Regions from separate parts of the Streptomyces sp. NPDC007896 genome, predicted to be linked through region 4. Evidence: riboswitches for the same ligand, from Rfam matches in the RefSeq annotation. Region 4 holds a riboswitch; each other region holds the start of a gene.

Region 1 (7,187 bases), on a different contig from region 4:
CGTACGCCTGGCTGCGGGAGCACGCCCCCGTGCACTGGACGCGGCTGCCGAGCGGGGTGGAGGCCTGGTTGGTGACGCGGTACGCGGACGCCAAGCAGGCGCTCGCCGACGCGCGGCTCAGCAAGAATCCGGCGCACCACGACGAACCCGCCCATGCGAAAGGGAAGACGGGTATTCCAGGGGAGCGCAAGGCCGAGTTGATGACACATCTGCTGAACATCGACCCGCCGGACCACACCCGGCTGCGGCGGCTGGTCTCGAAGGCGTTCACGCCGCGACGGGTGGCCGAGTTCGCGCCGCGTGTGCAGGAGCTCACCGATCAACTGATCGACCAGTTCGCGCAGAAGGGTTCCGCCGACCTGATCCACGAGTTCGCGTTCCCGCTTCCCATCTACGCCATTTGCGACCTGCTGGGCGTACCCCGCGAGGACCAGGACGACTTCCGTGACTGGGCGGGGATGATGATCCGGCACGGTGGCGGGCCGCGGGGCGGGGTCGCGCGGTCGGTCAAGAAGATGCGCGGGTATCTGCTCGAGCTCATTCACAAGAAGCGGGGAGGCCTTCCGGATACGCCCGCGCCCGGTGAGGACCTCATCTCCGGCCTGATCCGCGCGTCCGACCACGGCGAGCACCTCACGGAGAACGAGGCCGCCGCCATGGCCTTCATCCTGCTCTTCGCCGGGTTCGAGACGACCGTCAATCTCATCGGCAACGGCACGTATGCCCTACTCACCCACCCCGAGCAGCGCGCGCGCCTCCAGAAGTCCCTCGCCGCCCATGAACGCGAACTCCTCGAGACCGGCGTCGAGGAACTCCTGCGTTATGACGGGCCCGTGGAACTGGCCACGTGGCGGTTCGCCACCGCGGCCGTCCGCATCGGCGGTCAGGACATCGCACCGGGCGACCCCGTCCTCGTGGTCCTCGCGGCTGCGGACCGTGACCCCGCGCGGTTCGAACGGCCGGACACGCTCGACCTCTCCCGCCGTGACAACCAACACCTCGGCTACGGCCACGGCATCCACTACTGCCTCGGCGCCCCGCTCGCCCGGCTGGAGGGCCAGACCGCGCTCGCCACTCTCCTCACCCGTCTCCCCGACCTTCAACTCGCGGGAGATTCGACCGATTTGCGCTGGCGTGGCGGGCTCATTATGCGCGGATTGCGCACGCTTCCAGTGGAGTTCACGCCTCCGGTACCGGTCTCGCGATAGCGGGCGACCATACACCCGCGGGCGCGGAAACCTGACGCACTCTCAACTCTGTGATCTTCACGTGATCTACGCTGCATCGACTTGTGACAAGCGTTCGGGTGCGGATACGTTCACTCGTCAACGCGACTCACACGTCGCGTAGTCACCTGCTGTCACGCGAAAGGCTTCCGCATGCTCTCCGGGAACGGCCGCCATCGTCGCCCCCGTCAGGCCCCGGCCCTCATCGTCGCGGCAGGAGTGACCGGATCCGCCATCGCGATCCCGTTGCTCGGTGCCACCAGTGCGAGCGCGGCCGACGGCACCACGTGGGACCGGGTCGCCGAGTGCGAGAGCGCCGGCCAGTGGAGTGCCGCCAGCGGCAACGGGTACTACGGCGGACTCCAGATCAGCCAGGCGGACTGGGAGAAGTACGGCGGTCTCACCTACGCGTCGAGCGCCGACGAGGCCAGCCGCTCGCAGCAGATAGCCATCGCCGAGAAGCTCCTCGACGACCAGGGCCTCACCCCCTGGCCGACCTGTGGACCGCTCTCCGGGCTGAGCAAGAACTCGGGCGACATCCTGGTCGACACGGGCGTGGCGAACGATTCGCCCAACGGATCGAATTCATCTGGTTCGTCCAGTTCATCCAGTTCATCCAGTTCATCCAGTTCGTCCGCGACTTCGACTCCGTCCGCCTCGTCCGGCTCGACGTCCGATTCGTCTTTGTCTGACTTGTCTTCGTCTGGTTCGTCCTCGAAGGCGACCGGGAACGCGACCAAGAACACGACGAAGGCCGACACCGGCGGCGATCAGGGAGCGGACAACTCCGACACGGAATCGACCAAGGGCGACAACTCCGGCAACTCCCGCCAGAGCGACGGCTCTTCCGGTACGTCCGAGAACGCGACGGCCGGCGCCGGGCGCCACCGCGGCGACAACGCGAACGAGAACACCACCGACAGCGCCGTGGACGGCCGTACCGACGACCCCTCAGGGCGGCACGCCTCGCGCGGCGTCGGCGCTTCCCGTGATGTCGTCGACGGCTCCTACGTCGTGCGCGCCGGAGACAATCTCTGGACCATCGCGGACGCCCTCGACCTCGAAGGCGGATGGGCCGAGCTGTACGACGCGAACAAGAAGACGGTCGGCGTCGACCCGAACCTCATCCTCCCCGGTCAGAGCCTTGCAGTTGGTGCTGAATCGGGCGAAAAGTAGGGGCAGTTCGCGTCATGGTTCGCTGTGTAATGTCCGGTTTGGCGCGAGTGAGAGATGGATCTCAAAGGCCCTGATCGTCTTTGGAATTCAGCCGATCGACTGCTTACGGTCATGACCGCTCGCCACAGCGGGCCCCGACGGTCGCCAACGCCGAATCCTGCCAACGGCCGTACGGGAACAGTCGACGCGTCAGCGCCGTAGGCAGGAGCGGGGGACCCAAGGTAAGTGCCGCACCCGGTAGTTGACCGGGAGTGGCTTGGGGTGAAGCCGAGCGCTCAGAGCGCACGGCCGGGCACTCACCCGCCCGAACCCGACAGCTCACCTCGCAGGCGTCGGTGAGGGGATCTCTCCATGCTGTTTTCCAGCAAGGGCAAGCACCGCCGTCCGACCGTTTTCAACCGGACGACCCGTGTCGCCACGCTCGCCGGTGTCACCGGTGTCGCCATCGCCGCTCCGCTGATGGCGGCCGGCAGCGCCTCCGCGGCCACCGCCTCCGAGTGGGACGCCGTCGCCCAGTGCGAGTCCGGCGGTAACTGGTCCATCAACACCGGCAACGGCTACTACGGCGGTCTGCAGTTCTCGGCCTCCACCTGGGCCGCGTACGGCGGCACCGCGTACGCCGCGACCGCCAACCAGGCCTCCAGGTCGCAGCAGATCACCATCGGCGAGAAGGTCCTCGCCGCCCAGGGCAAGGGCGCCTGGCCGACCTGTGGCACGGGCCTGTCGGGCGCCGCGTACACCGGCGGTGCGAGCGCCCCGTCGACCTCGTCTTCCTCGAACAGCTCCTCGTCGAACAGCTCGCCGAGCACCAGCGCCGCCACCCGCTCGACGGACACCGCGGCCTCCCGTTCGGCGTCCCGCCCGGCCGCCGAGAAGACCGTCTCCACCCCGACCGGCAAGAAGGTCAAGAAGGGTGACGGCGAGTACAAGGTCGTCAAGGGTGACAGCCTCAGCTCGATCGCCGAGAAGAAGAAGGTCAAGGGCGGCTGGCAGCAGCTGTTCAAGCTGAACAAGGACATCGTCGACGACGCCGACTTCATCTACCCGGGTCAGCGGCTTCACCTCGGCTGATGATCGGCAGCTTCGCCTCAGCTGAATGACAGGTCCCTCATAAAAGGGGTCTCCACGCTGGAGACCCCGATGAGGGTCACCCCCGTCCCCACGGGCCCCCCGCTCCGGTGCGTGTTCCCCCGTACGCGCCGGAGCGGGGTTTTTCGTATCCGGCGTTTCGTGCCCGGCGTTTCGTGCCGAGCGTTTTGTACCCGGATTTCGGTACCCGTTTTTGTTCCGTTCTGGAACAATGTGTACGTTCAGTTCTGCCCAAGGGGTGGGCGACCGGCTGGCCGATCCCCCCGAGGCGGTTAGGCTCATGTCGCGAAGCCATCACAGGCTCCGCGTACCCGCGTCACATCCCAGAAGGAGATGCTCGTGCCGTCCATCGACGTCGTCGTAGCCCGGGAAATCCTGGACTCCCGAGGCAACCCCACGGTCGAGGTCGAGGTCGGCCTCGACGACGGCAGCACGGGTCGTGCCGCCGTTCCGTCCGGCGCTTCCACCGGCGCCTTCGAGGCCATCGAGCTGCGTGACGGTGACCCCAACCGTTACGGCGGCAAGGGTGTCGAGAAGGCCGTCCTCGCCGTCATCGAGCAGATCGGCCCGGAGCTCGTCGGTTACGACGCCACCGAGCAGCGCCTGATCGACCAGGCGATGTTCGACCTGGACGCCACCGACAACAAGGGCTCGCTCGGCGCCAACGCCATCCTCGGCGTCTCGCTCGCCGTCGCGCACGCCGCCTCCGAGGCGTCCGACCTCCCCCTCTTCCGCTACCTGGGCGGCCCGAACGCGCACCTGCTGCCCGTTCCGATGATGAACATCCTGAACGGCGGCTCGCACGCCGACTCCAACGTGGACATCCAGGAGTTCATGATCGCCCCGATCGGCGCGGAGTCCTTCTCCGAGGCCCTGCGCTGGGGCGCCGAGGTCTACCACACCCTCAAGAAGGTGCTGAAGACCAAGGGCCTGTCCACCGGCCTGGGCGACGAGGGCGGCTTCGCCCCGAACCTGGAGTCGAACCGCGCCGCTCTCGACCTCATCCTCGAGGCCATCAAGCAGGCCGGTTACATCCCCGGTGAGCAGATCGCGCTCGCGCTCGACGTCGCCGCGTCCGAGTTCTACAAGGACGGCAAGTACGAGTTCGAGGGCAAGTCCCGCTCGGCCGCCGAGATGACCGAGTACTACGAGGAGCTCGTCTCCGCGTACCCGCTGGTCTCCATCGAGGACCCGCTGTACGAGGACGACTGGGCCGGCTGGAACGTCATCACCGAGAAGCTGGGCGACAAGGTCCAGATCGTCGGCGACGACCTCTTCGTCACCAACCCGGAGCGCCTGGCCCGCGGCATCGAGGAGGGCTCCGCGAACGCCCTGCTCGTCAAGGTCAACCAGATCGGCTCGCTGACCGAGACCCTGGACGCCGTCGAGATGGCCCAGCGCAACGGCTTCAAGTGCATGATGTCGCACCGCTCCGGCGAGACCGAGGACGTCACCATCGCCGACCTCGCCGTCGCGGTGAACTGCGGCCAGATCAAGACCGGCGCCCCGGCCCGCTCGGACCGCGTCGCCAAGTACAACCAGCTGCTGCGCATCGAGGAGATCCTCGACGACGCCGCGGTGTACGCCGGCCGCAGCGCGTTCCCGCGCTTCAAGGGCTGACACCCGCGGAGGGTCAAGCCTTAGCCAGTCGTACGTACGTCCCCGTACCCGGTCCCGTACCGTGTCCGGGGACGTACGCGCGTGTGAACGGGAGGCTGGACATGGCCGTGAAGGACCGGGACCGGTTCTCCACCGCGACCAGGCTGAAGCTGCTCGGCGAGCAGACGGCGGCCCGGGTCTACCGCTCGCAGACCAAGCGCCAGGCCCGCCGCTCGCGCCTGACCGGCCGCGCCGCGCTGCTGGCTCTCGTACTCTGTTCTCTGATCGTGGCCCTCGCGTACCCGATAAGGCAGTACGTGTCCCAGCGAGCCGAGATCGCCGATCTGGAGCGACAGCAGGAGCAGGCCCGCGCCCGGGTCGAACAGCTGCGCGACCTCAAGGCGCGCTGGCAGGACGACGCGTACGCGAAGCAGCAGATCCGGGAACGGCTGCACTATGTGATGCCGGGCGAGACCGGATACATCGTGATCGACCCGGACGCGGCGAAGCAGTCGCGTACGGATCTGGGGGTGGCAGCCCGCCCCTGGTACGCCAACGTCTGGGACGGCGTCGACAAGTCGGACCACTCCGACCGGTGAGCTGATGGCCGGTGACCTGACGACCGGTGACCTGACGACCGGTGAACCGGTGAATCGAAGAAGAAAGAGACTTGAGCACAGGCATGGAAACGCCCCCGCCGCCCACCCCGCGCACCGAGCCGACCGACGCGGACGTCGAGGCCTTCAAGCAACAGCTCGGCCGGCCGCCGCGCGGGCTGCGGGCGATCGCGCACCGCTGTCCCTGCGGTCAGCCGGACGTGGTGGAGACGGCGCCCCGGCTGCCGGACGGTACGCCGTTCCCGACGACGTACTACCTCACGTGCCCGCGTGCGGCCTCCGCGATCGGCACGCTGGAGGCAGACGGCGTCATGAAGGAGATGACGGACCGGCTGGCGACCGATCCCGAGTTGGCCGCCGCGTACCGGGCCGCCCACGAGGACTACATCGCGCGGCGCGATGCCATCGAGGTGCTGGCGGGCTTTCCGAGCGCCGGGGGGATGCCGGACCGGGTGAAGTGTCTGCATGTGCTGGTGGCGCACTCGCTGGCCGCGGGGCCGGGGGTGAATCCGCTGGGCGACGAGGCGATCGCGATGTTGCCGGAGTGGTGGCGCAAGGGCGCGTGCGTGGTGACGGCGGAGTCGCCGTCCGAGGGAGAGTGAGGGGGCCGCGCCCCCTCCTCCCGGCGCGTGTTCTGTCAGCGGGTGGGCGGGGGTTGAGCGCACAGTTCCCCGCGCCCCCGGACCGGTCGCACGCCGTCGAACCGAATTCACGAGCAGGAGACAACAACCGATGACCAGGGTCGCCGCCATCGACTGCGGTACGAATTCGATCCGCCTCCTCGTCGCCGACGCGAACCCGGCGACGGGAGAACTCGTCGAACTGGACCGCCGGATGACGATCGTCCGGCTCGGCCAGGGCGTCGACCGCACCGGACGCCTCGCCCCCGAGGCCCTGGAGCGCACCTTCGCGGCCTGCCGCGAGTACGCGGCGATCATCAAGGAGCACGGCGCGGAGCGACTGCGCTTCGTGGCGACCTCCGCCTCCCGCGACGCGGAGAACCGGGCCGAGTTCGTACGCGGCGTGCTGGACATCCTGGGCGTCGAGCCCGAGGTCATCACCGGTGACGAGGAGGCCGAGTTCTCCTTCGTCGGCGCGACCAAGGAACTGACGGGCCGGGACGACCTCGCCAAGCCCTACCTGGTCGTGGACATCGGCGGCGGGTCCACCGAACTGGTCGTCGGCGACGACCACGTGCGCGCCGCCCGCTCCGTGGACATCGGGTGCGTACGGATGACCGAGCGGCACCTCGTGCACGACGGGGTCGTCAGCGACCCGCCGACCCCCACCGAGACCGAGGCCGTCCGCGCCGACATCGAGGCGGCCCTCGACCTCGCCGAGCGGACGGTCCCGTTGCACGAGGCCCACACGCTGGTCGGCCTCGCGGGTTCGGTCACCACGGTCGCGGCCATCGCGCTGGACCTCCCCGCCTACGATTCGGCCGCCATCCACCACTCCCGGTTCCCGTACGAGAAGGTCC
Region 2 (7,187 bases), on a different contig from region 4:
ACTCCCTCCAAGCCACCGGCACGTCGGGGACCCGTCGTTCAGGCCACCGACTCGATCCGCATCTTGATGTCGTCCGGCGAGAGGCTGCCCTTGGCGGCCACGTGGTCGCCGGAGGACTCCCCGCGCAGACGGCGCCCGATCCACGGGACGAGGTACTCGCGTGCCCAGTGGATGTCGTCACGCCGGACCTCGAGGGTGCCGCGGGGCGGCAGCGGAGGCCAGGGCTGGTCGGGGTCCGCGGGCACTTCGAGGCCGAGGACCTGGCCGGCGCGCAGCGCGACCCGGGTGTGGCCCTCGGGTGAGAGGTGCAGGCGGTCGCCGTCCCAGGCGCGGCGGTCCTGGATCGTCTTCAGGGACCACAGGTCGAGGACCGGACAGCCGTACCGGTCCGCGATGGCGCGTACGTGCCCGTTGTACGTGGCGATCTTGCCGCGCAGATGCTTCAGCACGGGGACGGTACGGGTGTCGAAGCCGGTCGTCACCATGACGGTGCCGACGGCGGAGGTGAGGTCGGCGACCGCGCGTTCGAAGCGCTCGGCAACCTCGTCGGGGTCGGTGCCCGGCCGGATGATGTCATTGCCGCCCGCGCAGAAGGAGACCAGGTCGGGGGCGAGTTCCTTGGCGCTCCTGAGCTGGTCCTCGACGATCTGGTCGAGCAGCTTTCCGCGTACGGCGAGGTTCGTGTAGGTGAAGTCGCCTTCGGGCCGCCGGTCGGCGAGAAGCACCGCGAACCGGTCGGCCCACCCGACGAAGGCCCCGTCGGGGCCGAGGTCGCCAACGCCTTCGGTGAAGCTGTCCCCCACCGCCACGTACGACCCGATCACTGATCTGTTGTCACTCTTCGAATCGTCTGCCACATCGGCCCATGATTCACCTTTCGATGTGAGCTACGCGACCGTAGGAAGGGGTTGACGGGTGGTGAGATAAGCCACTCGTAAAGTGTCGGTGAACCCGGAATAAGGCCCTCTCAGGAGTGGTTGAACAGCCGGCACACCTGGAAGTCCTCGATCCGGAAGTGGCTCCATGTGGTCCGGAACGCGAAGTGCCCGCTCGTGTACGGCTCCGGGTCGCCGTAGTCGAACACCAGCCGTCCGTTGTTCCACCAGCGGACCGTGGAGCCGTCCGAGACGATCCGGACACGGTTCGGCTCGTTGGCCGTGAGCAGCGGCTCCGTGTAGTCGTAGACGAGTGGGCGGACGCCCGGCTCCCCCACGTACCGGCGCAGCCGCGTGGTCGTGTTGGTGTTGGCGCCGTATCCGACGTAGTACGTCTTCAGGTAGTCGTATTCGGCCAATGCGCCGCCGCGCGGCGTGGCGAAGAGGTCGTCCGGGGAACGGACGTCGACGGCGTTCCAGAAGTTGTTGAGGTCGGAGACCCGGTCGTTGACGCCGCCCTCGGAGACGGGTGTGGCGGTGTACTCGATGACGTAGGGCCCTTCGAGCCTCTGCTTGAACCAGACCGTCGCACCGCTCGGTACGTCGATCTCCAGGACACCGTGCGAGGCGGTGACCGTGCCGCCGTCCTGCAGTTCGGTGACCCACTGGCCGAGGCCGCGACGGAAGCCGTCGTGGGCGATGAGCCGGCCGCGACGGTGACGCGGCGAGGCGCTCGCGGTGATGGCCGGTACGAGCGCCGACAGCGCGGCACCGGCGGCGAGGGTCGCGAAGGCTCTGCGGGTGGTCATGAGGTTCCTTCCGTACGAGCGGCGGTGGTGATGGCGGGCTTCGGCACCCGCCGGGTCTCGGTGCCCAGGTAGTAGTCCGTGTACGTCGACTGGAGATAGCCGCGCACGGTCCAGCCGAGGCGGTAGCCGGGGTTCTGGGCGAGCGTGTAGATACGGGTCTTCGTCGGCTCGGTGGTGGTGTACAGGCGCAGCGCGGTGTGGTCACCGGTCTCGGCGAGGATCTCCTCGCGCCAGTCGCCGAGGAGGTCGCCGTAGAACGGGGTCGCGTTGCGGGCGCCGGAGACGACACCGGCCGGGTCGAAGAGGCGCGTGCTGGTCTCGGTCTTCGGGTCCCACTTGTCGACATGCGTGTAGTCGAGGAGCTCGGCGCCCTTGTCGCCGTCCCACCAGATGCGGAAGTTGACGCTGGGCGTGGTCGTGGAGATCTTTCCGTCCCGGACGTTGAAGACGCCCGCGCCGGGGCGGGTGACGTCGGCGGTGGAGGTCCAGTACTCGTAGCCGGGGTGGCCGGGGTCGATGTCGGCGGCGCTGCCCCTGCCGACGTCGAGGTCGGCGATGTCGAAACGGTCGCCGTGTCCGGCACCGTCGACGACATAGCGCAGCGTGCCGTCGCCGCCCTCCACGTAGTTGCCGTCGGCGATCTCGTCCTTGCCGTCCTGGTCGACGTCGACGGTCCGGATCTGGTGGAAGCTGGTGGCGCCGCTGCCGGCCGGGACGACGTACTTCCAACGCCGTCTCAGATCCGTGCCGTTGAAGTCCCAGGTCTGGAAGAGGATCCGGAAGGCTCCGCGCTTGGCACCGACCCGGGTGACCAACTTCGTGACGAGGCTGGGGTGTACGCCGTCCAGGTACGCGATGCCGAAGTGCCCGCCGGAGGGGCCGCCGGCGACCAGGTCGTCGGGCACGGGCTGCCGGGTGCACTCGAGGCCCGTCTCCCCGTCGATCACCGAAATGAACTGGTTGGCGGGCGAGTCGGCGGTCACCTTCGCTCCGTCCGCGAAGGTGGTCCCGTCGGCCGTGTGCACCAGCACCTCGGCCCTGCCGTCGCCGTCGAGGTCGTACACGGTGACGTTGTCGTCGTTGCGGTAGCCGCCGATCGCCGTCGAGCCGCTGATCGCGGCGGGCGCGTCGACGGCGGCCAGCGGAATCTCGGCGTAGCCCTTCGCGAAGTCGAGCGCCGCCGAACTCGGCTTTCGCTCATGGCCGTTGACGACGGCACGCACGGCGTACGTGCCGGTGCCCCGGCTGTCGTCCTGGTATGTGGTCGAGCGGATGACCGGCGCCCGGTTGAGCCGTCGTCCGCCCTTGTACACGTTGAACGCGATCGCGTCCCCGGTGGGGGTACCCCCTGTTCGAGCGGAGCCGAGAACTTGGGGGAGCGCGTACTCCGTGCCGAGTAACCGCCAGCTCAGGAAGGTGCCCTTGCCGGAGGGGACGGCGACCAGGCCGCGGTCCAGTCTCTCCACGATCCGGCGCGGCGGCGGATGCTGTTCGGTGGCGTGCGAGGGCGCGTCGACCGGTCCGGCCAGCAGCGCGGCGGCGGCGGTGACGCCGAGTCTTCGAGGTCTCACGATGGCGGGCTCCTTGCGGTGGCGACGACGGCCGCGATGCCGTCGCCGAAGACACAGAAAGCGCTTACGGAGATCACTGTGGAGTCACCCTCGCACCGTGTCGACACCTCGTGCGCCGGTGCCACAAGACCGCAATGTGCCGATCATGAAATGACCACGCCGGGACGCGCGGAGAAACGCCGAGGGCCGGACCTCCGCGATCGCGGAGGTCCGGCCCTCGAAGGTCGTGAAAGACGCGGCGGACGTCAGCCGACGGCGACACCGTGCGAGCGCAGGTACGCGACCGGGTCCACGTCCGAGCCGTAGTTCGGGGTGGTGCGGATCTCGAAGTGCAGATGCGGACCGGTGACGTTGCCGGTCGCGCCGGAGAGGCCGATCTGCTGGCCCTCGGTCACGGTCTGGCCCGCCGAGACCGACAGGGCGGACATGTGGGCGTACTGCGAGTACCGGCCGTCGGCGTGCTGGATGACGACCTGGTTGCCGTACGCGCCGCCCCAGCCGGCCGAGACGACGGTGCCGGCGGCGACGGCCTTGATGGTGGTGCCGGTCGGGACCACGAAGTCCACGCCGGTGTGGTAGCCGCTGGACCACATGCTGCCGGCGACCTTGTAGCCGGTGCCGATGGTGGCGCCCTCGACCGGCAGGGTGTAACCGGTGTTGCCGGCGGTGCCGGTGGCCTGGGTGGCCGCGGCCTGGGTCTTGGGCGCGTCCGCCGCGCTGGACGACTCGGTGGCCGGCTGCGCCGACGACCGCGTGGCCGTCTTGGCGGACGACTGCGTGGACGACTTGGCCGATGGCTTGGTCGACGGCTTGGTGTTGTCGGTCGACGCGGCCTTCTCGCCGATCGCGAGCTTCAGGCCGGGGTGGATCAGCGAGGGGTCGCCGCCGATGGCCTGGCGGTTGTCGGAGTAGAGCTTCTGCCAGCCGCCGCTGAGGTGCTGCCGCTCGGCGATCTTGGCGAGCCAGTCGCCTGCCTTCACCGAATAGGTCTTCGTCGCGGCCGTGGAGGCCGTAGCGGTCTTTTCCGAAACCGTCGCGGACTTTTTGGAAACCGTCGCGCCGGAAATCGTCGCGGTCTTTTCCGGAGTGGACGAAACCGCGACTGTCGGCGTCACGGCATGGGCACCGGCGGCCCCCATCAGCGGCAGCGCGAGCGCGGCGCCACCGGTTCCGGCCACGGCGATCGAGCGGGAGAAACGCTGGGACTTGGGGCGGCGGTGCTTACCCTTCGCGGGCATGAAGAATTCCTCTCCGGCGCCTGCGAGGTGAGCTGTCGGGTGCGGGCTGGAGATGCCCGGCCACGCGGCTGCGCGGCTTTACCCCTAGCCGTTCCGGAGACCGGAACAGGCGTGGTACCTGTGGGTCCCCCGCTCCTGCCGGTTACCGGTGGGTGTGCGGATACCGGGCGGCGGCAGGATTGGGCGTCCGTCCGGATTGAGGGCGAACGTAAGCGAGATGGGGGCGCATCGCCAACCATGTGGCTTTTCTGTGCGCGTGCCCCCCTTGATCCATGCCGGAATTCCGGTCACCCTCCGTGGACAATGATCTCCCCCGTCCCGCAAACCGCCAGGAAATTCGGGCCGATTGAGAAAGCGGGACCGCAACGCATCGTCACGAATATGACGCTGCTCACGCACATCGCACCACGGTCCTTTATTCCAGGGCCAGTTGGAATGAAGGCATCAATACGGACAGAACACTCACATGCGACGCAGCCGGATAACTGCCGCATCGAAGTCCCCACGCAGCTCCGTCCGCAACCCGTGATGCAACAGCACCGCACCCCGGTGCACTTCGCCCGTTTCACAGCATTCGTACGCGGCGCTCGGATCCAGCCCGCGCAGCCGGAGCGGGGCGACCGGCTCGCCGTGGTGCTGGGCCTGGAGCAGGGCGAGGACGACGGTCTCGTCGCCGTGCACGTACTGCACCGCGCTCAGGCCGCCGCCTGGAGGCCGCAGCCGGTAGAGGTCGCCGCGCTGCACGACCGGCCGGATCTCCTTGTAGCGCTCCACCCACTCCCGCGCCTCGGCGAGCTCCACCTCGCTCCAGTCGGCCAGGTCACCGCCGACCCCGAGGACCCCGGCCATGGCGCTCACGAACCGGAACCGCAGCGAGCTGATCCGTCCGTTGAGCTGCGCGTTCGGACTGTCCGTGACCCAGGCGGCCATGATCCGGGCCGGGTGGATCTGGCTGAAGCCGTGCTGGATGGCGAGCCGGTCGAGCGGGTCGGTGTTGTCGGAGGTCCACACCTGGTCCGTGCGCGCCATGACGCCGAGGTCGATCCGGCCGCCACCGCCCGAACAGGACTCGAAGGCGACCCCGGGGTGCTCGGCGCGCAGCCGGTCCAGGAGTCCGTACAGGGCCTCCACGTGCTCGACCCACAGCTTCTGCGGGTACGGCTCACCGGGCCAACCGGCGTCCGTGAAGCAGCGGTTGAAGTCCCACTTCACATAGTCGATCGGGGCACTCGAGAGCAGACTGTCGAGCTGCTCCCACAGGTACTCCTGGACGTCGGGGCGGGCGAGGTTGAGTACGAGCTGGTTGCGGAACTCCGTCCTGGTCCGCCCCGGCTGGAACTGCACCCAGTCGGGGTGCGCGCGGTACAGCTCGCTGTCAGGATTGACCATCTCCGGCTCGACCCAGATCCCGAACTGCATGCCGAGCGCGTGCACGTCGTCGGCGAGCGGCTTCAGTCCCTGCGGGAAGCGGTCCGGGTTGGGGGTCCAGTCGCCGAGCCCTGCGCGGTCGCTCGTCCGCGCCCCGAACCACCCGTCGTCGACGACGAACAACTCGACGCCCATCTCCGCGGCCCGCCGGGCCAGCTCCCGCTGCCGCTCCTCGGAGATGTCGAAGTGGGTGGCCTCCCAGGAGTTGAAGAGCACCGGCCGGTCCTGGTCCGCGTCCGGGATCACGTACGCGCGCTGGTACGCGTGCCACGTCCGGCTCGCCGCGCCGAAGCCGCCGTCGCTCCACAGCCCCGCGAAGACGGGGGTGGTGAACGACTCCCCCGGCTCCAGACGCAACAGTCCGGAGTCGTCGTACCCCGCGCCGCCGGAGATCTGCACGCGCGCGTCGGGGAGTTGAGCCACGCAGATCCGCCACGAGCCCGACCAGCCGAGCGCGCACCCGTAGACCTCGCCGCTCTCCTCACTCGCCCCGCTGTCCAGCGCGACCCACGGCAGGTGCTGGTGCCCGGTGTGCCCGCGGCGGCTGCCGATGACCTTCTCACCGTAGGTGAGGGGGGAGCGCGCGAGCCGGGACTCGGCCGCCCACCGCCCGTGCAGCTGAGAGAGCCGCCAGCCGTCGCGCTCCGGCAGTGTCCAGGTCGCGGAGTCCGCGCGCAGCAACTCCAGGCAGGGCCCTTCGTTGGCCAGGGTCACCCAGCGCTCGACGACGTCGCCGCGCATCCGGTAGTGCAGGGTGATGCCGAGCCCGTCGTCCGCGAAGCGCAGCCGCAGTTCGTCACCGTCGGCCTCGTGGGCCTCGAAACGCCATTCGGTGCCGCGCCGCTCCTGCGTCCGTACGGAGAGCGCCGGACGTACGAAGCGGGGGCCGCCCTCGACGGGATACTCCTCGCGCCCGTCGAGCCGGGACTCGAAGGGCCGGTACGGCGGGCCGGGCAGGGCGGCCAGCGACTCGGCGTCAGCGAGGGTGATCCGTGGCCCCCAGTGGAGATGGAGCAGTTCGTCGAGGTCGGTCAGCCGCAGCGCGTAGCCGCTGGTCGGGCCCGAAAGAAGCCACGTACGACCATCTTCGCCGATTTCGATCATCAAACCCTCACAGATTCGAACAGCCGCACTCAATCACCAACATCATCAACGGCGTCTCACCCGGGAGGCAACGGCTGTGGACAACTTCATTGCCTGAGGAACCCATGTCGTATCGTCGAAAGCGCGATTCCCGTCGGCGAGCGTCGCCGAGCAGCGCCGGCG
Region 3 (7,187 bases), on a different contig from region 4:
GGACGAACACCACCAGGCGCCGTCGCGGGCAGCGCCCCTCCCTCGTTAGGGTCAATGCCGTGGCCACCTTTCCCCCGTACCCGACGTATCCCGGCGGTCCCACCGGTGGGCCGGCCGACGGTGCGCTGCGGCACGCGCACTGGTGGCAGCGGAAGTGGGTGCGCTACGGCGCGCTGATCACCCTGCTCGCGCTCTCCGGCCTCGTCATCCTGGCCCTGGTCCGCCAACAGACCGGCACCGAGGGTTTCCTGGTCGGGCTCGGCCTCGCCGTGCTGCCCGTGCCGCTCCTCGTCGCCGCGTTCCGCTGGCTGGACCGGGTGGAACCCGGGCCCTGGCGCAACCTGCTCTTCGCCTTCGCGTGGGGCGCCTGCGCGGCGGCGCTGATAGCGATCGTCGCCAACAGTTTCGCGACCAAATGGATAGCGACCGCCACCGCCGACCCGACCAGCGCCGACACCCTCGGCGCGACCGTCATAGCGCCGATCGTGGAGGAGTCCGCGAAAGCCGCCGCTGTGCTCCTGGTGTTCCTCTTCCGCCGCCGGGACTTCACGGGGATCGTCGACGGGGTCGTCATAGCCGGAGTCACCGCAACCGGCTTCGCCTTCACCGAGAACATCCTCTATCTCGGCACCGCCTTCGGCACGGACCAGCTCAACGGTGACCGCGGTCTGACCTCCGTCACCGCCGCGACCTTCTTCGTCCGCGTCGTGATGTCGCCCTTCGCGCACCCCCTGTTCACCGTGCTCACCGGCATCGGCTTCGGCATCGCGGCGCTGTCCGCCGAGCGCCAGCACGTGCGCCGCGTCCTGCTGCCCCTGACCGGACTGCTGCTCGCGATGGGCATGCACTCCACGTGGAACGGCTCGTCGGACTTCGGGGAGTACGGCTTCTACGCGGTGTACGGGGCGTTCATGGTGCCCGCGTTCGGTCTGCTCACCTTCCTCGTCATCTGGACCCGGCAGCGGGAGCTGAAGACCGTACGGACCGAACTTCCGGCGTACGCGGCGGCCGGGTGGCTCACCCCGCCCGAGCCGTACGTGCTCGGCTCGATGCGGGCGCGGCGGCTGGCCCGCGAGTACGCCGCCCACCACTTCGGCAAGGCGGCGGCGCGCTCGGTCGCGCAGTACGAGGCCTACGCGACCTCGTTGGCGTTTCTGCGGCACCGGGGGCGCAGTGGCCGCGCCAACGCCGACTTCGTCGTACGGGAGCGGGAGTTGCTGCACGAGCTGTGGCGCCGCCGGGAGGTCGCCCGCCCGTCCCTCGCGTACGCGGCCCACACGGCGGCCCCGGCCGTACCCGTGCCGCCTCAGGTACCGCCGCCGTGGCCCGGGTACGGCTACGCGCCGGTGCCCGGCCAGGCGAACCCCACCGGTGCGCCCCCCTACCCCACGTACCCCGCACCGGCGACGCCGTACCCCGCGTACAACCCCTACCAGTCGTAGGCCTCAGGCGGACGCTTCCGTCAGCCTGGCCAGTTCCGCGTCCGTCAGGGTCAGGTCCGCGACCGCCAGCAGCGCCGGCAGCTGCTCGACCGTCCGGGCGGAGGCGATGGGCGCCGCGACCGTCGGCCGGGCGGCGAGCCAGGCGAGGGCGACCGTGGCGACCTCGGCGTCATGGGCCCCGGCGACCTCGTCGAGGGCGGCCAGGACGCGGATGCCGCGCTCGGTGCCGAGATGCTTGCCGGCGCCCTCGGCCCGCGCCGAGTCGACCGTCGTACCCGGGCGGTACTTGCCGGTGAGGAAGCCGGAGGCGAGCGCGAAGTAGGGGACGGCGGCCAGGCCGGTCCGGGAGGCGACCTCCTGGAGCGGGCCCTCGTAGGTGTCGCGCGAGACGAGGTTGTAGTGCGGCTGGAGGGCGACGTAACGCGCGAGGCCCTCGCGGTCGGAGAACTCCACGGACTCCGCGAGCCGCTCGGCGGAGATGTTGGAGGCGGCGATCTCCCGGACCTTGCCGGCCCGGACCAGTTCGTCCAGCGCGCCGATGATCTCCTCGACCGGCACCGAGGTGTCGTCGAAGTGGGTGTAGTAGAGGTCGATGTAGTCCGTGCCGAGGCGGCGCAGCGAGGCGTCGGCGGCGGCCCTGATGTTCGTCGCGGACAGGCCCTTGTACTCGGGGTGGGTGCTGACCTTGGTGGCGAGGACCACGTCGGAGCGGTTGCCGCGCGCGGCGAACCACTTGCCGATGATCGTCTCCGACTCACCGCCTGTGTGGCCGGCGATCCACGCGGAGTAGCCGTCGGCGGTGTCGACGAAGTTGCCGCCCCCGGCCGTGTACGCGTCGAGCACGGCGAAGGACTGCGCCTCGTCGGCTGTCCAGCCGAAGACGTTGCCGCCGAGGGAGAGCGGGAAGACCTCGAGGTCGGAGGAGCCGAGTTTGCGGAGAGAAGTCATGCTTTATTTCAACAGCCGTACCGGACTGCCGTATTCCGCACACGGCCCCCGGGAACGATCAGGGGTTGAGGCCCTTGCTCTGCAGCCACGCCATCGGGTCGATCGCGCTGCCGCCGCCCGGGTGAACCTCCAGGTGCAGATGCGGCCCGGTCACGTTGCCGGTCGCGCCCACACGCCCGATGACGTCGCCGGTGGCCACCTTCTGCCCGACGCTGACGCTGATGGACGACTGGTGGCAGAACCACAGCTCCGTGCCGTCGTCGAGGGTGAGGATGGTGCGGTAGCCGTACGAGCCGGCCCAGCCCGCCTCCGTGATCGTGCCGCTGTGGATGGCCTTGATCAGCGTGCCGGTGGGGGCCGCGAAGTCGAGGCCGGTGTGGTACCCGGAGGACCACATGGAACCGGCGTCGCCGAAGCGGGAGGTCAGGGTGTACGAGGAGGTGGGCAGCGAGTAGCTCTTGGCGAGCTCGGCGAGGCGCGCGGCCTCGGCCTTCTGCTTGGCGTCCTCGTCCGCCTTCTTCTTCGCGGCGGCGACCTTGGCCTCGGCGTCGTCCTTCTGCTTGGCGGCCAGGGCGACCGCCTTCTTCGCCGCGGCGGACTCGGCGGCGGCCTGGGCCGCCTTGTCGACCTGGTCCTGCTGCGACTCGGCCTGCAGGATGATGCGGGCGCGCAGTGCCTCGCCCGCGTCCTTGTTGCCCTGCGCGGCGTCGGCGCTGGTCACGCCGGCGCTGGTGAGCGGGGTGGCGGAGCCCTTCGGCGTGCTGGAACCGCCGTCGGATATCAGCGCCTTGGCGGACTGGGTGACCGAGGAGAGGTCGGGCAGCGAGATGGACACCGGCGGCTTGCCGGGCGCCGCGGTGGCCATGCCGCCCGCACCGACGGCGGCGATGACGCCGACGCCCAGGACCGTGGAGCTGCGGGCGAGTCCCCCGCCGCGCTGCTTGGAGACGCGGTGCCGGCCGCGGAGGGGGCGGATGGAATCCTCGGTGGGGTTCCACTCCTCCCAGGGGCCCTCGTCCTTGCCGTAGGCGTAGCCAAAAGTCTGGGTGTCGTTCGGCGGGAACGAAGTGGGCTGGGCGGGCCGGTTGGACGCCACGTGGGCGTGCTCCTTTCCTTCCTTCTCGCCTACCGGGTTAGCTGACGGGTTCGGAGCAGGAAGGTCTCCTACGCGCGTCAACCCACGGTGTCTCCACCGCGAAAGACGCTCGATTCACCCCAAGTTGGTGGTTCCCCGGTTCCCTTGCGGGATTCGGCGCGTGCGCACGGAGCCGACTCTTGTGACGGCTGGGACGACCGCGCTGCGTTATCGAACGTTAATAGACACGGGTACCGGATTCCAAGCTGTTCGTACTGATCATTAACCACTTTTGGCCAGGACTTACCGGCCATGAGCGGCGGAAATCGGGCGAGTTGACCGCACCCTCCTACCCGGCAGTTATTTGACGGTGCGTCAGTTGTTATGCGGAGGGACATCGACCGATCACCCCTCGTGACAACGATCAAGAACGCCCCTTCCCGTGACTACGGCCGCCGTACGGCGAGCAGTGCCATGTCGTCCGTCAGTGCGCCGCCCGTGTGCCGCCGGACCTCCTCCGAGAGCGTGGCCAGCAGGACGTCGGGGCCGGGGAAGGTCCGTCCGGCCAGACGCGCGGCCGGATCGTAGAAGCGCCCCTGCGCGTCGCGGGCCTCGGACAGTCCGTCCGTGTGGAAGAGGAGCGTGGCCCCGTGCGGGAAGCGCGCCTCCTGCGCACGGTCCGGCCAGCTGCCCAACTCGCCCATGCCGAGCGGCAGTGCGGGGTTCGCGGCGGCGAGCGTGACCAGCGTTCCGTCCGCGTGCAGGAGCAGCGGCGGCGGGTGGCCACGGTTGACGATCCGTACGAGGCCGCCCTCGTGCGTGATCTCCGCGAGGACGGCGGTGGTGAACCCCTCGAAGGCGTCGAGGCCCTTGCGCCGGGTGCCCTCGCGGACCAGCGCCCGCTCCAGCCGCTGCGCGACCGCCTCCGGCGTGGCCTCCTGCTCGGCCGCCTCCCGGAACGCCCCGATGAGCACCGCGACGGCGGCCACCGCTTCCATGCCCTTCCCGCGTACGTCGCCCACCGCCAGCCGTACACCGTGCGGGGAGTCCTGCACCGCGTACAGGTCGCCGCCGATGAACGCGCCCGCCTGCGCGGCCTCGTAGCGCGCCGCGACGTCGAGGCCGCCGATCCGCCGGTCGGGTTCCGGCAGGACGGCACGCTGGGCCGCCTCGGCGATCTGGTGGGCCGAGGCCAGTCGTTCGTCGGTGCGACGGACGAGGATGTTGATGAGCACGGCCAGCACGCCGACGGTCGCCACGGTGGCGACCTGCGTGAGCGCGTCCACCTTGAAGACGATGCCGAGCCGGATGTGGATCGTGAGCACCGCGACGAGCGCCGCGATGCCGGTGAGCACGGTGCCGCGCAGCGAGAAGAGCGGGGCGGCCACGAGCGGCGCGGCCGTGAAGAGGGGGCCCGCGGTGAAGGCCATCGGGGTGAAGTAGTCGTAGAACGCGCCGACCAGGATGAGCAGCGCGGGCAGCACCCGGGCGAGGTTTCGCGCGCAGGAGATCCGGCTCCGGTCCGCCTCGGCCGGGCGGGGCACCGGCTCGTCCCCCAGCCCCGGATCGGGCACGGGGACCCCGGGCGATCGCCCACCGGACCGGTCGTTCGGCTCGTCGTTCGGCTCCTCGGCCCGCTGCGCGCCTCCTCGCTGCTGCCCCACCCGTCCAGGCTTCCCGGCGCGGGGGCGGGGGGCGAGTGGTGAGGGGCCGACCGGGGGATGCGTCAGTCCGAGCCCGACCACCGGACGCCGCCGGCTCCGCCGCGCCCGTGGTGGTGCCCGGCCGGGGCGACGACGGTCCCGCCGTCCGGCACGAAGTCATGACCGCCGTGGCAGACCCCGAGGAACAGCGCGCACGCGGCGAGCAGCAGCGCGAGCGCCGGCGCGCGCCGGACCAGCCACCGAGGACAACTCATAGTGAGCGGAAGACTACAGAAAGTCGGGTCGGCAGGGAAAATCGGGGCGGGACGGCAAACAGGAAAGCCGGGCGGCGGGAAGCCCGGGACGGCAAGAAACCCGGGACGGCAAACGGGAAAAACCAAGGGCCGGAACTCGTTTCCGAGTTCCGGCCCTTGGCCTTCAGTAGCGGGGACAGGATTTGAACCTGCGACCTCTGGGTTATGAGCCCAGCGAGCTACCGAGCTGCTCCACCCCGCGTCGTTGAAATTAGTGTACGCCATCCGCGGGGCCCGATTCACCAGGCTTTTCGCGGACGACCGCGGGGCCGCCCCTACCCGGCCGCGAGAAGGTGCCGATTGGGCGCCACGGCCCGCTCCTCGAACTCCGGCAGTACGACGACATCCGCCCCCGCGGCCACGAGCAGACCGTTCCCGTCGGCCCCCGTCACGAACGTGTCGGGCTCGCGCCACGCGGTGACCACCCGCCGTACCCCCGCGTCGAGGATCAGCCGCGCACAGGGCGCGGGCCGGGACGCCCGCCGCGCGCACGGCTCCAGGCTGCTGTACACGGTGGCGGAGCGAAGGCGCGGATCCGCGGCATCGATCTTCGCGAGCGCCGCCTCCTCGGCGTGCACGACGGGGTCGTCGCCCTCCCGTGAGTGCCCGCGCGCCAGCTCGGTGCCGTCGGCCGCCACCACCACCGCCCCCACACTGAACGCCGTCTCCGAGGGCGGGCACAGCGCCGCCAGCTCGCAGGCGACGCCCAGCCAGTGCCGGTCCGCGGCGGAGGCGAGAGCGCCCGCCCCGGGTGCGGTGGGGACGTAGCGGATGAGGACGACGTCCCCGACCGGCCGTGTCTCCACCAGCCGCATCCGGCCCGGCGGATATCCCCCGGGTCCGAACAGCCGTGGCGCGTCCGGCTCCCCCACGAAGAGCGGCGCGACGGCGAGCTGCAGCTCGTCCGCCAGCCCCTGTGCCATCAGCTGGGTGTGCACGCGCCCCCCGCCCTCGACCATGAGCCGCCGCACCCCGCGTACGTCGTGGAGGTGTTCGAGCACGACGCGCCAGTCCAGCTCGGCGCCGATCGGGACCACGTCGACGTCCAGTCCGCGCAGGGCGTCGGTGGCGCGTTCGGCGCCCTTGTCCGTCGTGTAGACGACCTTCTCGCCGCCCGTGCGCCAGAACTGGGCGTCCGGGTCGAGGTCGCCGGAGCCGCTGACGGTGACTTTCAGCGGGTACTCCGGGCGTCCGGCGGCGGTCCGCGCCGCCCTGCGCTCGGCGGAGTTGACCAGCAGCCGGGGGTTGTCCGCGCGGATGGTGCCGGCGCCGATCAGGATCGCGTCGCTGGACGCCCGCACCTCGTCGACCCGGTCGAAGTCGGCCGGGCCCGAGAGCAGCAGGCGTTCGGGGCCGGTGTCGTCCAGGAAGCCGTCGAGGGAGACGGCGGCGGACAGCAGGACATAGGGATGGGGCATGGGGCGCACCCTCCAGCTCCGAGCGCAGGGCTCCTAGTGGTTCAAGTTTTAAACAATACCTAGACTGGCGGCATGACGACCCGCTGGCTCTCCCCCGCCGAGCAACGCGCCTGGCGCGCGTACAACGCCGCCACCTCGCTCCTGGAGGACACGATCGACCGGCAGCTCCAGGCCGAGACGGGCATGCCCCACCTTTACTACTCCATCCTGGCCATGCTGTCCGAGGCACCGGACCGGCGGCTGCGGATGACCGACCTCGCCGAGATCCTGAAGATCACCCGCAGTCGGCTGACGTACGGCGTCACCCGGCTGGCCAACGACGGCCTGGTGCGCCGGGAGGGCTGCCA
Region 4 (7,187 bases):
TAGAACGCACCCGGGTCGTTCTTCAGCCGCTCCAGCAGGGCGGCGTCCTTCACCTTCACGGTGCCGACCACGTGGTGGCCCTTGATCGTGCCGAGCAGCTTGGTGAAGTCGATCTTGACGCCGCCGTTGGTGCCCTTGGCGCCCTGGTGGATGTGGAGCATGGTCGGCCTGCCGGTGCCGCGCCAGGTCACGGCGACGGACACCTTGTCCCCCTTGACCTTGATGAACTCCAGTGCCGCGCCGTCCTTGTCGCCGACGGCGGGGCCGCCCTTGACGGGTACCTCGTTGGCTCCGCGGAGGCTGGTGGCGAGGATGGTGCCGCCGCTGCCGCCGACGACTCCGCTCTGCGCGACGATGGTCTGGTCGCCATGCGCCGAGTGGCTCATGCCGCCGTGGTCACTGTGGTGGCTGCCGCCGGCGGCGACCGCCGGGATGACGGCGGCGGCCACACCGGCCGCGGCTGCCACCGCGACACCGGCCAGGACCAGGCCCCTGCGACGCATGTCCGACATGGCATTGAACGTGGCGTTCGATTCCATGATTCTTTTTTCTCCCCGTAATGCAGCCGACGCCCCCTGCGTCAGCTTCTGTACGGGAGTACGGACCGATTCCTACCCTGGACTCAATCCAACAACGTGACGTGCATCACATCGGGGAGGGTGTACGTCGACACCGGGGAGGGCGTACGCCAGTGGCGCGCTCCGGGCGCCTATCCGGCCCGGTGCACCACCGCGTCCACCAGTTCCACGAGCGCGGCCTTCGCATCGCACTCGGGGAGCGGAACGAGCGCGGCGCGGGCCTCCTCGGCGTACCGCACGGTGTCACGGCGGGCCTGTTCCAGCGCGGGATGCGCCCGCAGCAGGGCCAGCGCCTGCGCGTGCCGGTCGTCGTCCGTGAGGTCGGAGTCGAGCAGCTCGCACAGCGCGATGTCCTCGGCGAGACCGAGCCGCTCCGCCCGCTCACGCAGCCGCAGCACCGGCAGCGTGGCGATGCCCTCGCGCAGGTCCGTCCCCGGCGTCTTCCCGGACTCGTGCGAGTCGGAGGCGATGTCGAGCACGTCGTCCGCGAGCTGGAAGGCGACGCCCAGCCGCTCCCCGTACTGCGTCAGCACGTCCACGACCGTCTCGTCGGCGCCCGACATCATCGCGCCGAACCGGCACGCCACGGCGACCAGCGAGCCCGTCTTGCCGCTGAGCACGTCGAGGTAGTGGTCGACCGGGTCGCGCCCGTCGCGGGGCCCCGCCGTCTCCAGGATCTGTCCGGTGACGAGCCGCTCGAACGCCTCGGCCTGGATGCGGACGGCCTCGGGCCCGAGGTCGGCCAGGGTGTGCGACGCGCGCGCGAAGAGGAAGTCGCCGGTGAGCACGGCGACCGAGTTGCCCCAGCGGGTGTTCGCGCTGGGCACGCCGCGCCGCGCGTCGGCCTCGTCCATCACGTCGTCGTGGTACAGGGTGGCGAGATGGGTCAGTTCGACGACCACGGCCGAGGGCACGACACCCGGCGCGTAGGGGTCACCGAACTGCGCGGCGAGCATCACGAGCAGCGGACGGAACCGCTTCCCGCCGGCGCGCAGCAGGTGCTGCGCGGCCTCTGTGATGAAGGGGACCTCGCTCTTGGTGACTTCGAGCAAGCCCTCCTCCACAGCCGTCAATCCGGCCTGGACATCGGCTTCGAGAGCCTGGTCCCGCACGCTCAGCCCGAACGGCCCGACGACGGTCACGAGAGGTTCTCCTGTCTGCTGACGATCACATGGCGAACTCGGTCGATCATTCGGTCGATGACACGGTTTGTCGATGTGTCGCTGCCATCACTCAAGTCAGCGTATCCGGTCACGTTTCGATCACCACGAGCGCCCACCGTCCCCACTGCCGACTTCCTCCCGACTTCCCTCTCCCCCGCCACCCGATGTCCCCCGAGCGGCAGACAGTCCCACACTCGGGCGATACGGGATCACGGGCGGTATGTTCTTGATCAGTCGATTCGGCCGGATATCAGACGTATCGGCTGATAGGACGGGTTGAGAGCCGACCGCCGAGGACGACCGGGGCACCGAGGACGACCGCAGGGCACTGAGGACGCAGAGGACACCGAGGACACAGAGGACACCGTGATGAGCATGCACATCCGTACGTCCTCTCGCACGAGACGACTCACGAGGATCTGTGGATCCCTCTCCCGGACGGCACCCGCTTGCACGCACGCGTGTGGCGCCCGCTGACCGACGCGCCCGTCCCCGCGCTCCTCGAATATCTCCCGGACCGGCTCACCGACCGGACCGCGCCACGCGACTGGCAGCGCCACCCCTGGTACGCGGGCCACGGCTACGCCTCCGTCCGGGTGGATGCCCGCGGTTACGGCAATTCGGAGGGCGTGCCGGCGGACCCGTACGGGGAGGGCGAGCGGGCCGACGGGGTGGAAGTGATCCACTGGCTGGCGGACCAGCCCTGGTGCAGCGGCGCGGTGGGCATGTTCGGCGTCTCCCGGGGCGGCTTCACCTCCCTCCGGATCGCGGCCCTCGCGCCCGAACCGCTCAAGGCGATCGTCACGGTCTGCTCGACCGACGACCCCTATGACAACGACGGGCACCGCATGGGAGGTTCCGTCCTCGCCGTCGAGACGCACGCCCGGGCGGCCATGGCGCTCGCCGACGTCGCCCGTCCGCCGGATCCGGCACACGTGGGCCAGGTGATGTGGCGCGACATGTGGGTGAAGCGCCTGGACACGGTGGAGCCGTTCATCCATACGTGGCTGTCCCACCCGACCCGGGACGCGTACTGGCGCCACGCCGGTGTGCGCGAGGACGGGGGATACGGAGGGATCCGGGCCGCCGTGCTCGCGGTGGGCGGCTGGCACGACCCGTACCGCGACACGGTGCTGCGGCTGGTCGAGAGCCTTCCCGCCGACCGCGTGCGCGGCCTGATCGGCCCTTGGTGCCACCAGTACCCGGACCGGGGCCTGCCGCCGGGCCCGGCGATCGGCTTCCTCCAGGAGACGCTGAGGTGGTGGGACCACTGGCTCAGGCCGACCGACACGAGCGTCCCAGGGCCCGAGCCCGACGTGATCGGTCATCCCGACCTCTACGTGATCGGCAATCCCGACCTCGGCGCGATCAACAATCCCAGCCCCGACGGGACCGCAGATCGGGGCTCCGACGCGACCGCCTACCCGGACTCCGGCACGACCCCCGATCCGAACCCCGGCACGACCGCCCACCCGAACCCCGACACGACCGCCGAACCGAACCCCGACACGACCGCCCACCCGAACCCCGGCGTGAACAACCGTGACGTGATGGCGCAGCCCCTCCTGCGCTCCTACGTCATGGCCGCGCACCTCCCGGCGACGACGTACCCGTCTCTCCCCGGCCGCTGGGTGGGCGACACCGCCTGGCCCTCACCTTCCGTGACCCCGATCGCGTACGCGCTGTGGGGCGCGCCGGTGCTGGTGCGCTCCCCTCAGCACACGGGCGTGGACGCGGGCCGTTTCCGTCCCGTCGGGAACGACGCGGACCTGCCGCCGAACCAGCGGGAGGAGGACGCGAGATCGGCCTGCTTCGAGTTCGAGGTCCCGGGGGAGACCTGGGTCCTGGGGCGCCCGAGGGTCCGCCTCCGTCTGACGTCCCACTCCCCCTGGGGCCAGGTGATCGCCCGGGTGTGCGACGTCGCTGTCGACGGTTCCTCGACGCTGGTGACCCGGGGTGCTCTGAACCTGTCAGCGCGCTACGGCTCCGACCAGGCGGTCTCCTGGAAACCGGGCTCTACGGAGGACGTGGTTTTCGACCTGACCGCCATCGGCTACGCGTTCCCGCCCGGCCACCGCATCCGGCTCTCCCTCTCCTCCGCCTACTGGCCGTGGATCTGGCCCCAGCCGGGCTCGGCGGTGGGGTTCACCCTGGACCCGGCGGCCAGTTCCCTCGAACTTCCGGTGCGAGCGCGGGAGTCGGACCCGGGGATCACCTTCGAGGAGCCGGAGCAGTCCGAACCCCTGGGAGTGACGTCACCGGCCACCCTTGACGAGCCCCGCCCCGAACGCCTGGTCTCCCGTGACGTGGCGAGGGGCGAGTGGCGCCTGGAGGTCGACCCTCGCCGGGACGGCACCCGTGTCCACCCGGACGGCCTCGAATGCACGGAGGACGCCCTGGACACGTACACCATCGACGAGTCGGACCCGCTCTCCGCCCGCACCCGCTCGACGAGGTCGATCCGTCTGCACCGCCCGGAACTGCCCTGGGACGCCCGGGTCGAGACACGCTCCGAACTCAGCTGCGACGCCCGGGAGTTCATCACCTCGAACGAGCTGATCTGCAAGGACGGCAACGAGGTGGTCTTCCATCGGACGTGGGAGAGGAGAATCCCCCGGACGGCGGACTGGAGTCCCGGCGGCGGCATGGGCAACCCGGAGGAGCATGGCGCGGACCGGTGAGTTCCTGATGGCCCTGGACGAGGGGATGCTCGCGTACTTCCGCGAGATGGCCGACGCGATGGTCTCGCGCTTCGGGATTCCCCGGGCCGAGGCGGTGGCGAGGATCAACAGGGCTTACGTGGGGCAGGAGTTCGACCCCTACCCGGACCTGATGTGCCACGAACTCCCCGAATACTGGGCCCACGGCCTCTACTTCAAGCCCAACGCCGGCCGGCTCCCCGACGACGACCCCGACACGGACCTGTCCGTGTGGAAGGTGCGCCCGGCTCCGCCCGCGGCCTCACCGGCCTGGACACTCGAAGCCTGATGTCCGATTTGCCGCCAGTGCCGCTTTATTTCTGCTTGGTCGCGTGAGTTGGGTCACGCCCATGCGGGGCGGGCTCTTTATCCCCTCTTGACGACTCCCCCTTTGCATAAGGCAAGTTGAGTGTCACGTTCCGGATTAATCGGGCATTTTCTCCCCCCTATTTCGCAGGTGAAAGCGATCTACACCGGGAAATGAGGGCTTGTTCCGGACATGTGCTCTCGCATACGTTCACGTCGATCCGGACGGACCGCCCAATCCTGCCGCCGACCGGAATATCCCAGCCACCCACACACGCACGGCAGGAGCGGGGGACCCAGGTAAGCCGCCGATCCGGACACCGGAACGGCTAGGGGTGAAGTCGCACACACCGTGCGGCCGGGCAGCTCCCGCCCGAACCCGACAGCTCACCTCGCAGGCACCGGAGAGGAATTCGCCATGTCCGCACGAGGCAAACGCCGCAGCTTCAAGACCCACAGCATCCTCACTCGGGGCATCCTCGCCGCGGGACTGGGCGGAGTCACGCTCGCCCTTCCGATCGTGGGCGCGACCTGCGCACAGGCCGCCACCCCCACCGCCGCCACCACCACCGACGTCCAGCTCATCACGTACAAGGTGGTCGCGGGCGACACCCTGCCCAAGATCGCGCAGAAGTACCCCACGAGCGGTGGCGCGGCGAAGCTGTACGTCGCCAACCGCGCGGTCATAGGCCCCGACCCGTCGACGCTCCGCCCGGGCCTCACCCTGACCGTGGGCACCAAAAGGGTCCAAACCCCCACCAAGGCGACCCCGGCGCCCACCGCCACCAAGGCCTCCGCGAAGACGTACGCGAACAACCTCGACGGATGGATCAAGCACTCGCTGGACATCATGGCCCGCGCCAAGATCCCCGGCACCTACAACGGCATCCACCGCAACGTCATGCGCGAGTCCTCCGGGAACCCCCTGGCCATCAACAACTGGGACTCCAACGCCAAGGCCGGTATCCCCTCCAAGGGGCTCCTCCAGGTCATCGACCCGACGTTCAAGGCCTACCACGTGCCCGGCACGTCGATGAACCCCTACGACCCGGTCGCGAACATCACGGCGGCCTGCAACTACGCGGCGGCGAAGTACGGCTCGATCGACAACGTCAACGGCCCCTACTGATAGGACTGGTGGGGTTGGTTGGGCCGGTAGGGCTGGTACGACTGCCGGAGTTGATGGGGCTGATGGGGTCGAGGAGACTCGGACGGCTGCAGGGGCCCACGGGGCTCTCCGGATTCCCGGGACCGATCCGTCCGGCTCGGGAACAACCGCTCCAGTACCACCGCGATCCCGTCGTCCTCGTTCGACAGCGTCACCTCGTCGGCCACCGCCTTCAGCTCCGGATGGGCGTTGGCCATGGCGACCCCCCGGGCGGCCCAGTCGAACATGGGGATGTCGTTGGGCATGTCACCGAAGGCGATGGTGGCGGCGGGAGTGAGACCGAGGTGGGCGGCGGCGAGCGCCAGACCGGTCGCCTTGGTCACGCCGCATGGCTGGAGTTCGACGGTCCCTGGCCCCGACATGGTGACGGTGGCCAGCGAGCCCACCACACCCCGGGCCGCCGATGCCAACTCGTCGTCGGACAGCGACGGGTGACGGAGCAGCACCTTGCTGATCGGCTCCGTCCACAGGTCGTCGCGGCGGTGTACCCGTACCGCCGGAAGCGTCGGATGCGGCATCACGTACCCCGGCTCGATGAGCGTCAGCCCGTCCACGCCGTCCTGGTCCACCGCGGCGTAGAGCAGCCCGACCTCCGCCTCGATCTTGCCGAGCGCGGTCTCCGCGAGTTCTCTGTCCAGGGTCACCGACCACAGCAGGCGGTCCGCCGCCGCGTCGTACAACTGCGCCCCCTGCCCGCACACCGCCAGCCCCGCGCCGCCGAGTTCGTCGAGCAGCGGTCGAACTCTCGGCGCCGGGCGCCCCGTCACGACCAGGTGCCGGGCACCCGCCTCGGCCACCCTCGCCAACACGGCCCGGGACCGGTCGGAGAGGGTGTCGTCGCCGCGGAGCAGCGTTCCGTCCAGGTCAGTGGCGATAAGTGAATATGCAGTCGGAGCGGCCATGATCCGAAGAATACGGATCGAACGACTCATCGGCCCGGCGTGAACCGGACGACGTCCGGTATCCCGTCAGCAACGCCGTTCACCGTACGGGGCGTACCGGGCGTACAGAGTGCACTTCTGCCCTGCCCACCGAAGCGGGCGGTACGAAAACACTCCGAGCGGAATGTCACTCCAGAGGATGACGCGGCTGCGGTGACTGTGGCTGCCTGAGCCCAACACGAGCTCCGGCGAGGCTGGTTGGGCCCAGCCCGGGGGCGTGGCTCACAAGCCGCCGCCCCCTCGACCGTACGGACCCCGGCCACCTCACCCGTGCGCGCCCGCCAAGTGCTTGGCCAGCCGCGGCGAAGCGAACTCCGTACCGCACACGAACC

Evidence for each region. A riboswitch is a leader RNA that binds a small molecule or an ion and turns the genes downstream of it on or off. The one in region 4 is predicted to bind cyclic di-AMP.
Region 1: it holds a riboswitch for cyclic di-AMP, as region 4 does, so the genes downstream of both, ACFZDJ_RS40340 (transglycosylase family protein) here and ACFZDJ_RS32160 (transglycosylase SLT domain-containing protein) in region 4, are expected to answer to the same signal.
Region 2: it holds a riboswitch for cyclic di-AMP, as region 4 does, so the genes downstream of both, ACFZDJ_RS46120 (peptidoglycan DD-metalloendopeptidase family protein) here and ACFZDJ_RS32160 (transglycosylase SLT domain-containing protein) in region 4, are expected to answer to the same signal.
Region 3: it holds a riboswitch for cyclic di-AMP, as region 4 does, so the genes downstream of both, ACFZDJ_RS45155 (M23 family metallopeptidase) here and ACFZDJ_RS32160 (transglycosylase SLT domain-containing protein) in region 4, are expected to answer to the same signal.

What each region holds. Positions count from the first base shown of each region.
Region 1 is NZ_JBIBKX010000016.1:100,452-107,638, reverse strand. It holds gene ACFZDJ_RS40350 (cytochrome P450) at 1-1,208, shown strand, start outside; gene ACFZDJ_RS40345 (transglycosylase family protein) at 1,380-2,402, shown strand; cyclic di-AMP (ydaO/yuaA leader) riboswitch at 2,586-2,749, shown strand; gene ACFZDJ_RS40340 (transglycosylase family protein) at 2,754-3,473, shown strand; gene eno (phosphopyruvate hydratase) at 3,825-5,111, shown strand; gene ACFZDJ_RS40330 (septum formation initiator family protein) at 5,213-5,689, shown strand; gene ACFZDJ_RS40325 (DUF501 domain-containing protein) at 5,773-6,309, shown strand; gene ACFZDJ_RS40320 (Ppx/GppA phosphatase family protein) at 6,440-7,187, shown strand, end outside.
Region 2 is NZ_JBIBKX010000022.1:45,370-52,556, forward strand. It holds gene ACFZDJ_RS46105 (SGNH/GDSL hydrolase family protein) at 39-824, opposite strand; gene ACFZDJ_RS46110 (DUF6250 domain-containing protein) at 968-1,684, opposite strand; gene ACFZDJ_RS46115 (hypothetical protein) at 1,681-3,255, opposite strand; gene ACFZDJ_RS46120 (peptidoglycan DD-metalloendopeptidase family protein) at 3,501-4,493, opposite strand; cyclic di-AMP (ydaO/yuaA leader) riboswitch at 4,496-4,654, opposite strand; gene ACFZDJ_RS46125 (alpha-galactosidase) at 4,956-7,025, opposite strand.
Region 3 is NZ_JBIBKX010000021.1:20,051-27,237, forward strand. It holds gene ACFZDJ_RS45145 (PrsW family glutamic-type intramembrane protease) at 60-1,442, shown strand; gene ACFZDJ_RS45150 (aldo/keto reductase) at 1,446-2,390, opposite strand; gene ACFZDJ_RS45155 (M23 family metallopeptidase) at 2,449-3,486, opposite strand; cyclic di-AMP (ydaO/yuaA leader) riboswitch at 3,498-3,655, opposite strand; gene ACFZDJ_RS45160 (SpoIIE family protein phosphatase) at 3,912-5,129, opposite strand; gene ACFZDJ_RS45165 (hypothetical protein) at 5,192-5,383, opposite strand; tRNA gene ACFZDJ_RS45170 (tRNA-Met) at 5,551-5,624, opposite strand; gene ACFZDJ_RS45175 (dihydrofolate reductase family protein) at 5,698-6,840, opposite strand; gene ACFZDJ_RS45180 (MarR family winged helix-turn-helix transcriptional regulator) at 6,913-7,187, shown strand, end outside.
Region 4 is NZ_JBIBKX010000011.1:154,048-161,234, reverse strand. It holds gene ACFZDJ_RS32180 (CHRD domain-containing protein) at 1-539, opposite strand, end outside; gene ACFZDJ_RS32175 (polyprenyl synthetase family protein) at 710-1,720, opposite strand; gene ACFZDJ_RS32170 (CocE/NonD family hydrolase) at 2,191-4,422, shown strand; gene ACFZDJ_RS32165 (hypothetical protein) at 4,406-4,729, shown strand; cyclic di-AMP (ydaO/yuaA leader) riboswitch at 4,999-5,160, shown strand; gene ACFZDJ_RS32160 (transglycosylase SLT domain-containing protein) at 5,165-5,875, shown strand; partial or broken gene ACFZDJ_RS32155 (HAD family hydrolase) at 6,013-6,816, opposite strand; gene ACFZDJ_RS32150 (FAD-dependent oxidoreductase) at 7,120-7,187, opposite strand, start outside.